2 regions of the Paenibacillus sp. B1-35 genome follow, and region 1 is predicted to be linked to the other one. Evidence: riboswitches for the same ligand, from Rfam matches in the RefSeq annotation. Region 1 holds a riboswitch; the other holds the start of a gene.
The links. Region 1 has a riboswitch for cyclic di-AMP ahead of kdpF (K(+)-transporting ATPase subunit F). Riboswitches for the same ligand answer to the same signal wherever they lie in the genome.
Positions count from the first base shown of each region.

Region 2: another riboswitch for cyclic di-AMP. It lies ahead of ACQ5BJ_RS00685 (CAP domain-containing protein); the one in region 1 lies ahead of kdpF (K(+)-transporting ATPase subunit F).

Region 1 covers NZ_JBCHVJ010000007.1:92,754-97,901, reverse strand. Annotated here, with positions in the region: gene ACQ5BJ_RS21595 (glycosyltransferase family 2 protein) at 1-1,024, shown strand, start outside; gene ACQ5BJ_RS21590 (hypothetical protein) at 1,076-1,294, shown strand; gene ACQ5BJ_RS21585 (hypothetical protein) at 1,434-1,805, opposite strand; cyclic di-AMP (ydaO/yuaA leader) riboswitch at 2,198-2,388, shown strand; gene ACQ5BJ_RS21580 (hypothetical protein) at 2,459-2,866, shown strand; cyclic di-AMP (ydaO/yuaA leader) riboswitch at 2,881-3,058, shown strand; gene kdpF (K(+)-transporting ATPase subunit F) at 3,360-3,440, shown strand; gene kdpA (potassium-transporting ATPase subunit KdpA) at 3,495-5,148, shown strand, end outside.
Region 2 covers NZ_JBCHVJ010000001.1:128,338-133,485, reverse strand. Annotated here, with positions in the region: gene ACQ5BJ_RS00695 (FeoB small GTPase domain-containing protein) at 1-700, shown strand, start outside; gene ACQ5BJ_RS00690 (nucleoside recognition domain-containing protein) at 678-2,081, shown strand; gene ACQ5BJ_RS00685 (CAP domain-containing protein) at 2,254-3,024, opposite strand; cyclic di-AMP (ydaO/yuaA leader) riboswitch at 3,031-3,159, opposite strand; gene dhaK (dihydroxyacetone kinase subunit DhaK) at 3,322-5,082, opposite strand; gene ACQ5BJ_RS00675 (glycerol dehydrogenase) at 5,086-5,148, opposite strand, start outside.

The DNA of each region.
Region 1 (5,148 bases):
TGAGAAAGTTAGAGGATTTGCTGGTGCTGTGAATACAGGATTGATGATGTCAAAAGGCACGTCGATATGTATTTTGAACCCAGACACGTTCGTTACATCCAATTGGCTGACGAATATGCTGGCATGTCTGAATAGTGATCTTGAGATTGGAATGGTTGGCCCAGTGACGTACGTTCTGGATGAGAAGCAGCAGCTTGCGGATACCGATGAACAGATGGAAAATTTGCATCACTATCATTCAGAATCCACTAGCCCTGTTTTGGATCCTAGTAAATGGAACAGTGCTGATCATTTGGAAAGCGGTTGTTTATTGTTCCGTCGTAGCTTATTTGAAGAGACTGGTTATTTTGACGAGGGCTATGGTCATGTATATTATGAGGTCGAGGATTACAATGTCCGAATCAGGCTTAGTGGTCGGAAGCTAGTCGTCGCTCAGGATACATGCATATATCAGGTTGTCAGTAAAGGGACAACTGCATCTGGGGATCAATCTCAATCCACAAATGATAATTATGCAAGTCTGTTCCAGAAAAAGTGGCGGAACCCTTATAATTGGATGCATCGTGTTCGTGAACGTTATGGCAAACAAAACGGTGAACGCTGCCAGACATTCTATCCGACTCATGTGGCTGTGGCGGGATTGTCAGAGACTGTCTATTGGATTGAACAGGGTACCAAGCATCCGGTTGAAGGGAACCTAACCATCCCGATCGTAAGCGTAAGTCAGGTTGATCTGAGGGGATGGCCGACAGGATCAACGGTAGACGCGGAAAGCGTGACGAAGAAATGGAAGGAATCACATACAGAAGATGGGGGAATCGCGGAGGGCAGTGTGTTTACTACAGAATCCGGAAGGTATTATCAACGACAAGGGGATCTATACAGGGAATTCATGAGTGAGCATGCTTTAACGCGCTGGGAATTGACTGAGAAAGTAGTGGAGCGTACCGAGATCGACAAGGAAGCCCTTGAGGAAGGGCTCCCCATTATGGCAGCTCCAGAAATTCATTTGCATCTGTTATAAATGAGTCCGTTAAGCAGCAGTTGAATGGCGGCAGAAAGGGGGAGAACACGATTGGATAAAATGAAGCGGATACGGAAAATCCGACAAACGGATAGACAATTGTCGGGACTGAAGCAACGTATTCGACACCGAAAATCTAAGCTGACAAAGAAGACGCATTCGAACATTTATAAGGGAGCTGAAGCAACTGCGTATCGAGATGGCTTCGAAGCCGGGTTTGCCAAGGGGTTCGAAGATGGCCATCACCTGATATATTCCAATCAAGTATAGGATCAAAGACAGTCTGACGCTTGCGAAGCAAGAGGAGGGCTGTTTTTTGTGTTTTATGACATAAAGTCTTCGGTGATGGCATCCCCTTTTGAATTGCGAATTTCGCTGTTTTCAACATCTCCCTAATTGTAACGATCTCTTATTTTGGCCGCACCTCAAGCTGAATGACATCCAACGTAGAACCTCCTTGCAAAGGCATGGAAAGCCACATGCGTGCAATATGAACTCCCAGGGCGCGGGGAATAATTGATTCCCACATGATGCCGCGCTGCTGCTGCTCCCACTGGGAAAAGGCGCGCTGCGCCCGTTGGAGTAAGTGCTTATTGATCCTGCTAGGCATGTAGTCGGCATGGAGCTGAGCGGGCTTCATTCGAACAAAAACAAGCTCGTCAGATATATAAATTTGTGTATCTTGCGGCTGGAATAGCTGTTCGCCATGCAGGTCGTTCCAAATTTTCCATTGTTCTGTAAGCTTGTATTTTTGGGACTCGCCAAGCTCTGCGTATGACATTCTGTCCATCCTCCTGTATTTGTATTGAAGCGCTACACATATGCATTGAATCTGTCTGTACCGACGGCAATGGGAAAGCCATTCGATCGTATTGCGTATCCTACCTTTTGGCACAAAGATTGTAAATAGATGCCAATCCATGATTTTGAAATGAATTGTCAAGCAAAGCGTTTACATACGGGTATTTATTTAAATTTCTTTGTTTTTCTCATGAAATCATCGCCGTACAAGCAAAGTGGAGAAATTGCGAGGTAATAAGGCTGTAATGAGAGATAAGATGGGATTAGTTCATCACAATTGCTTGGAAATGGAGAAATTATGGTTTTCATTTCATTTACAGCAGGAGGGGGAAAGGCGTAAGATTCAGTTCAGCAACAACAACGATATCCGTTGCGTCTCAATCGCTGAATTGCGCAGAAAGCGGAAGCGGGGGAACCAATAAAGCGAATGCAGAGCTGAGTAATCGTCAGCAGCCAACGTTCGCATGGGGTGAATCCGGTACAGGAATCGATTCCTGGCTGGTAGGGCGACTCTTCGCGCCCGAATCCGTCAGCTAACCTCGTAAGCGTACGGGAGAGGCGCGCCTGATCAGATGGCGACGTACCTCTTTCTTGCAAGCAGGGCTTCGGACAGATGAACAGGAGGAAATGGATATGTACGATGCGGACCGGGTCATTGCAGTGTTCGCAGGCTGTGAGATGGGAATTGACTTTATACGCCAATTGAAAGGAGCAGGATATTCGATAGCGGGTATCGCCCATAATGGACGGTTGGCGAAGCGATTGGAAGGTATTGGAGTTACTCCGGTATGTCGAATCAATACGACGGAGCCGAAGGCGTGGGCTGTGCCTCATGTTCCAATTGGCCGAATCTATGTATTTGAACAAAGCTTTGCACTATCCTGCCGGCTGCTTCAAATATGCCGACAATGGACGACGGAGCCGATCACAATCGTAACGAAGCGTCATCATCCGCAGTCGATTTACCGATTGCTTGGTGCGAATTACGTCATTTATACGCAATCGGATCAAGTATCATTTTTACTATCTGATATCATCTAATTTATCCATATAGGCAATGCTCACCGCTGAATCCCATTCATGGGAACGGGGGAACCAACGTTCGTGCGCCAACTGTACATTTACAGTTCGCGCAAGGGGTGAATCCGGCACAGGAATCCGTTCCTGGCTGGTAGGGCGACTCTTCGCGCCCGAATCCGTCAGCTAACCTCGTAAGCGTCCAAGGAGGCAGCCTTTATTTCGTCGTGGAACAATTACGCGTACGTTTATTTGACAATGCGTGAGTGAAGCCACACGGAAAGGGTCCCTCTTTCCGTGTGGCTTTTTGTGTTGCCTGCGCGTTCTTATTGAGCCAATAAGGCTTGATAAGAACGGGATCGCGGCAGCATTGCCTGTAAGATGAGAACCTTATTCAGGAGGAGGAAGGGACAATGTTTGATGCAGTCATGATGATTCTTATCGCGCTGCTTGGACTGAGCGTATTGGGAATTCTCCATTGGTGCAAGGCGGAAGTGGAAGAACGAGGTGATCGCTCATGATGATCGTCTTATTCACCTTGATTACGGCTTTGTTCATTTACTTGTTATATGCCTTAGTCAAGCCGGAACGATTTTAGTTTAGGCAGAATCATTGTTGATATTTGTACATTAGAGAAGGGTGGAACGGAACGATGAGTGCAATCGAATGGATCGCCATTGGAATTACCTTATTGCTTGCCTTGGCGATAGCGCGTCCGATCGGAATATATATGGCAGGGGTGTTTGATAATAGCGGAGCTCCAAGACCGCTGGACTCTGTATTTGGGCCGATAGATCGATTTTTATTTACATGTTTCGGCATTAAGGACAAATCGCAAAGCTGGAAGGCATACGCCTTTACGGCAGTTGCCACCAACGTGCTGATGATTGTGGTGACATATGCAATATTCCGCCTTCAAGGGGTATTGCCGCTTAATCCGAATGGGATTCCGGGCATGGAACCGGGAGTGGCATTCAATACGGCGATCAGCTTCATGGCGAATACGAACTTGCAGCACTACAGCGGTGAAAGTGGGCTGTCCCTGCTGTCGCAAATGATGGGCATTATTTTCTTAATGTTCACGTCTCCTGCTACAGCTCTTGCGGCAGTGATGGCGATTATTCGCGGTTTGACTGGCAAACCGCTCGGCAATTTCTTGGCAGACCTTGTACGTTCGATTACGCGTATTTTCCTGCCAATTGCGATCGTTGCCAGTGTGCTGTTCATCTGGAATGGGGTACCGCAATCCTTAAGTCCAATGGAAAGTGCAGTAACTGTTGAAGGAGCAGAGCAGCACATTCCGCTTGGCCCTGTAGGAGCTATGATGTCGATTAAGGAGCTTGGCAACAATGGTGGCGGCCACTTTGGAGCGAACTCTGCTCATCCATTTGAGAATCCGAATGGTGTGACGAATTTAATTCATATTTTACTCATGCTAATGCTGTGTACAGGACTTCCATTTACCTACAGCCGTATGGTCGGCAACAAGAAGGAAGGACGAGTTCTATTCGTCTCGATGGCGATCCTGTTCCTAATTATGCTTAGTTCCTCTCTTACGGCGGAATATATGGGGAATCCGGTATTGAACGCTGCGGGATTAAGCGGACCTGGCAGCATGGAAGGGAAAGAAGTACGCATTGGCGTTGCTCAATCCTCGCTATATTCGGTCGTTACGACTGCATCAGAGACGGGCGGCGTCAATAATATGCATGATACGCTGACACCGCTTGGCGGCTTGATCCCGATGGCGAATATGATGCTGAACACCGTATTTGGCGGTGTTGGTGCAGGCTTTATGAATGTGCTGCTGTACGTTATGATTGCCGTATTCCTATCCGGTCTCATGGTCGGACGAACACCTGAGTTTCTGGGACGCAAGCTGGAAAGCCGGGAAATGAAGCTGCTGGCAGTTACTTTGCTGGTGCATCCGATCCTGATTCTTGTACCGACTGCGATTGCAGTTGCTACACAGGCGGATACGCTGTCCAATCCAGGGTTCCATGGATTGTCTCAGGCGTTGTATGAGTTTACGTCCTCGGCTGCGAACAATGGTTCCGGCTTTGAAGGGTTGGGCGACGCAACACCATTTTGGAACATTTCCACAGGGATCGTCATGTTCTTAGGGCGCTATGTATCGCTCATTACTCTGCTGGCAGTAGCCGGTTCGATGGCGAAGAAGCAGCCGATTCCGAATACAAGCGGTACGTTCCAAACGAATACGGCGCTGTTCGGTATCGTATTTGTCGGCACAGTGCTTATTGTAGGTGCTCTGACGTTCTTCCCGGCAGTCGTGCTTGGACCGGTCG
Region 2 (5,148 bases), on a different contig from region 1:
TCCGAATACAGGAAAAAGTACATTGTTCAATACACTTACAGGGATGCGACAGCATACCGGGAACTGGGCGGGAAAGACTGTATTAACTGCGGAGGGTCACTTCAATCATGAAGGTGCTTCGTATAAAATGGTCGACTTGCCAGGGACGTACTCACTATACTCCAATTCTGCCGACGAAGAAGCGGCTCGAGATTATATTATATTTGAAAAGCCTGACGTTACACTCGTCGTGCTAGACGCAACATCATTGGAACGTAATTTGAATTTAGCTCTTCAAGTAATGGAGATGACCCACCGTGTTGTGGTCTGTATAAACTTGATGGACGAGGCGAAGCGGCTCGGTGTTAAGATCGACATCAATGCCATTGAGAAGAAGCTCGGTGTGCCTACGGTAGCGATCTCCGCAAGACATCGCACTGGGATTGACCAAATGATGAAGAAAATCAAGGGAGTGGCTTCCGGCCGGATCGTCCCTAACCCGCTGCTCGTTCAATATAACAAGGATATTGAAAAGAAAATCGCTGAGCTTGAACCGATCATACGTGAAAAGCTTGGTACTGCATATCCAACACGATGGATTGCACTTCGTCTGCTGGACGGTGATGAAAGCTTGATTCATTCGATGAAGTCCAAATGGAGTTCGCCGGCCGCAGATTCAGTGAAAGGAGTTGTTTCGTATGGCCACACCGCTTGCCACTAATTCAGATTCTTTGGACTCTTTATTGTCCAGAGCCCGCAGCCTTGCGAGCGGAGAAGCGATCCGAGACGGAATTGTAACTGATATTTATCGTACGACTCGTGAAATATGTAGCACAGCTATTGTGTATGAAGACAAGAATAAGTTAAAAAGCACATACCGGTTAGATAAAGTTCTAACCTCGCCAATTTGGGGATTTCCGATTATGCTCGCCATTCTAGGCGTTGTATTCTGGCTAACGATCGCTGGAGCGAACGTTCCGTCGGAAATGATATTCTCCTTCTTCGAAGTAATCGAAGGCTACTTAAACATGGCATTTGAAGCGATGAATGCACCAGCATGGCTGCACGGCATTCTCGTACTTGGCTTATATCGTGGAACATCATGGGTCATTAGCGTAATGCTGCCGCCAATGGCGATCTTCTTCCCTATTTTCGCATTGCTTGAAAACTTCGGGTATTTACCGCGCGTTGCCTTCAATATGGATCGCATGTTCAAGAAATCAGGCGGCCATGGGAAGCAAGCCTTGACAATGTCTATGGGCTTCGGCTGTAACGCTGCAGCTATTTTGTCCACACGAATTATTGAGTCGCCTCGTGAACGGATGCTGGCGATTCTGACGAATAACTTCGTACCGTGTAATGGCAGATGGCCTACACTTATTCTGTTGTCTTCTCTGTTCATGGCAACTGGTGTTGCAAGTGGAATGCAAACCGTAGCAACGGCTGCTATCGTTATGGGCATGGTTATGATTGGGATTGTGGTAACGCTAACTGTATCATGGGTGATGTCAAAAACAGCTCTGCGCGGTGTTCCAACCCACTATACGCTGGAGCTTCCTCCTTATCGCAGACCGCAGATTTGGAAAACCATTTTGTTATCGTCACGTGACAAATCGCTTAATGTACTGATCCGCGCTGTCGTTATTGCGGCTCCTGCAGGCGTACTTACTTGGATTCTTGGCAATGTTATGGTTGGCGGCGACAGTGTCTTGAACCATATGGCCTCATTCTTCGATCCATTCGCTCATGCGATTGGTCTTGATGGTTTCATTATTATGGCATTCCTGCTCGGACTGCCTGCGAACGAAGTTGTCCTGCCAATCCTTCTTATGGGCTATTTGTCCACAGGTGCTATGGTAGATGCAGATGGTATGGAGAACATTAAGGATATTTTTCTACAGCATGGTTGGACATGGTTGACAGCCTTGAATATGATGTTGTTCTCCTTGCTCCACTATCCTTGCGGTACGACATTATTCAATATTTATAAGGAAACGAAAAGTATAAAATGGACGGTCTTGTCTGCCGTCATTCCGCTTGGTATCGCGATTGCAGTTACCTTTGCCACAGCTCAGCTTGCCAGAGCTTTCGGGTGGGTATAACCATTCACATAGAACCTCTGAATGGATTTCTCCGTTCAGGGGTTTTATTATTGCTGCAAGCATGAATTCTGGATTTCCTCAGACGAAGCTCTGCAAACATTCTTCGAACATAAAAGAACCTGCAGATTCCTCTGCAGGTTCTATGACTAATATATAATTCCAAATTCGATAATTAGCCTGTGAATGCTTGCACCCAAACGCCATTGTAGTAAGCAACACCGATGGATGTGAAGCTGGAGCTCATAATGTTCTTGCGATGGCCGTCGCTGTTCATCCACGCATTCATAACTTCTTGCGGCGTACGTTGACCTTTTGCAATATTCTCGCCAGCAGTGTTGTAGTTAATGCCTTGTGCTCTCATCAAATCAAATGGAGAGCCAAGTGTAGGGGATTGATGGCTAAAGTAGTTATTATCGTACATATCTTTTGCTTTGATCATCGCTACTTTATTCAATGCTGCATCGGATTTCAACGGCTGCAAGCCTGCATTGGCGCGTTCTTTGTTCACCAGGTCAATAACTTGGCTCGCAAAGTCGCTGTTCGCATTGTTGTTTTCTTCTGGTTTTGTAGGTTTGTTTTCGCCAGGATTTACTGGTTTTTCTGCCGAAGGTTTATTTCCTTCTGGCTTTGCTACCTCTGGTTTTTCCACCCCAGGCTTGTTGCCTTCCGGCTTTGCTGGCTTATAAACAGGAGGTTTAGTGTTATGAACTTGTTTTTGAAACTCTTCGACCCATTTCGTCAAATATTGCTTCAATTCCTGTTTATTTTGGAAAACCTTGTTCACATGAATGACGTTCGTATTAATGACGTTCGAGCAATTTTGGTTCAACGGATTCGATACTTGCATAGGCTTCATTGGTGCAGCCATTGCTGAATTCGCTGCCATAATTGGTGCCAATGCAATTGCACCTGTAAGTACGACTTTCTTAAATGTGTTATTCATCCTGTACATCTCTCCCTTTGCAGCCTGCGAGGTTAGCTGTCGGGTTCGGGTCAAAGCGGACTCCCCTGTCGTTATACGACTTCACCCCAATGTGTGGTTCCCCCGCGCTCTGTTGAGCTTCGGCTTGTTTTGTATTACGTTTCCGATCCTATCACGGATGCTGAATCAGATCATTTTAAACATAATGCTATTTTAGATATATTTTTCCATATAAAAAAACCGAAGCACAATACAGTTGTGCTCCGGCTTACTACACCAATTATAGCTATGTTAAAATAAATCTATATCATACGATTCTTATTCGATGACTTGGGCTAGCTCTGTGAAGATGACACCCAACGCATACGCTCCTGCATCTGGATAGCCGATACTGCGCTCGCCAACCGTGCCTGCTCTTCCCATTCGTGCAACAATTGTTTCGGTATGCTTAGCACCCTGAACAGCAGCTTCCGCAGCCTTAGCCGCAGCGAGCTTTAGTCCGTCTCCATTAGCCGCACTTTGCACCCATGCATCAGCGAATGGCGCTAGTGCGTCTACCAATGTTTTATCGCCAACTACAGCACCTCTTCCGAAGGAACGTTCCCCCGTGTCTTGAATGCCTTTCACAACCGCCTGCATCATTTGTGCAAATTCAGGAATAGACAGTTCAGTTCGGTCTCCGGCAAATTTGCTTGCAGCGCGGAATGCCGAGCCCCAAATAGGACCAGATGCGCCGCCGCAGTGCTCCATAATGACTAATGAGCATGCATGCAGGAATTCGCCAATATTGTTCGAATGGTGATTCATTATCTCATGCCATTCTCTCTTCAATTGCTTGAAACCCTTCGCTACACTCATTCCGAAGTCACCATCGCCTGCATGTGCATCCAACTCGCAGAACGGAACTTCGTTCTGAATGATGATTTCGCTCATTTTGTCTGTCAGGAAGATAAGGTTGTGAAGTGAGAAAGTGTCCTTTTCCGTTTTCGCATACGCTGGATTCGTTTCACTCTGATAAGATACTTCACGATCCACAACTGTATCCCCTTGCTGTTTCTCGACTGTAATCGGGTGCAATTCACCATGAAGCTGCAGCGCTGGCGTATCACAACTTGCTGCCAGATAATGCTTCAATTGCTCATCCAAGCGCATGAAAGACACAGATGCTCCAGCCATGTCGATGCTTGTCATGTAATTGCCAACCAACACCTTCATCACAGTTACGTTCTGGCGTTGAATCTCACGAACCACTGCATTTGCGAACAAGTACAATTCTTGCAGCGGTGATCCGCCAAATCCGTTAATCAACACGGCAAGCTCCTGCTGGGAACCCTCCGAAATTTTCATATCACGGAACAAATCCGCCACCATTTTGTGAGCCAATTCATCGGCAGACGCGATTTTCTCTCTGCGAATTCCCGGCTCGCCGTGTATCCCAACACCATACTCGATTTCATCGTCATTCAGTTCAAATGTAGGCGTGCCCTTTGCAGGAACCGTACAGGAGGTAAGCGCAAAACCGATGCTTCTTGTATGATCAATCGCATGCTGGGCAATTGCCTTCACTTCTGCAAGCTCCAAGCCCTCTTCCGCGGCAGCGCCGGCAATTTTATGAACGAGCACCGTACCCGCTACACCCCTGCGTCCGACCGTGTACAGACTGTCCTCAACCGCAATATCGTCGTCCACCTTAACATAGTCAACCTTGATCCCGTCTTCACCCGCCAAGTGGGCAGCATTTTTGAAGTTCATGATGTCGCCGCTGTAGTTCTTAATAATGAGCAGCGTTCCCTTCTTGCTCGCGGAAGCCTTCAACGCTTGGTAGACTTGGATTTGAGATGGAGAAGCAAATACATCCCCGCACACCGCTACATCAAGCATGCCTTGGCCTACAAAGCCAGCATGCGCTGGTTCATGACCGCTTCCTCCACCGCTAATCAACGTGACTTTGTCGCGATTCACGTTTTTTTTCTTCATAATCTTATATTTACTAATGAATTCCAGCTCCGGGTGTGCAAGTACCATACCGTTACACATTTCTCGCACTAATGTTTCTGGTTGATTCATAATCTTCTTCATCGGTTATTCACCCTTTGCTTTGAATTGTTGCCCCATAAGGTCGGCCACTCGAATCGCGGATACAAC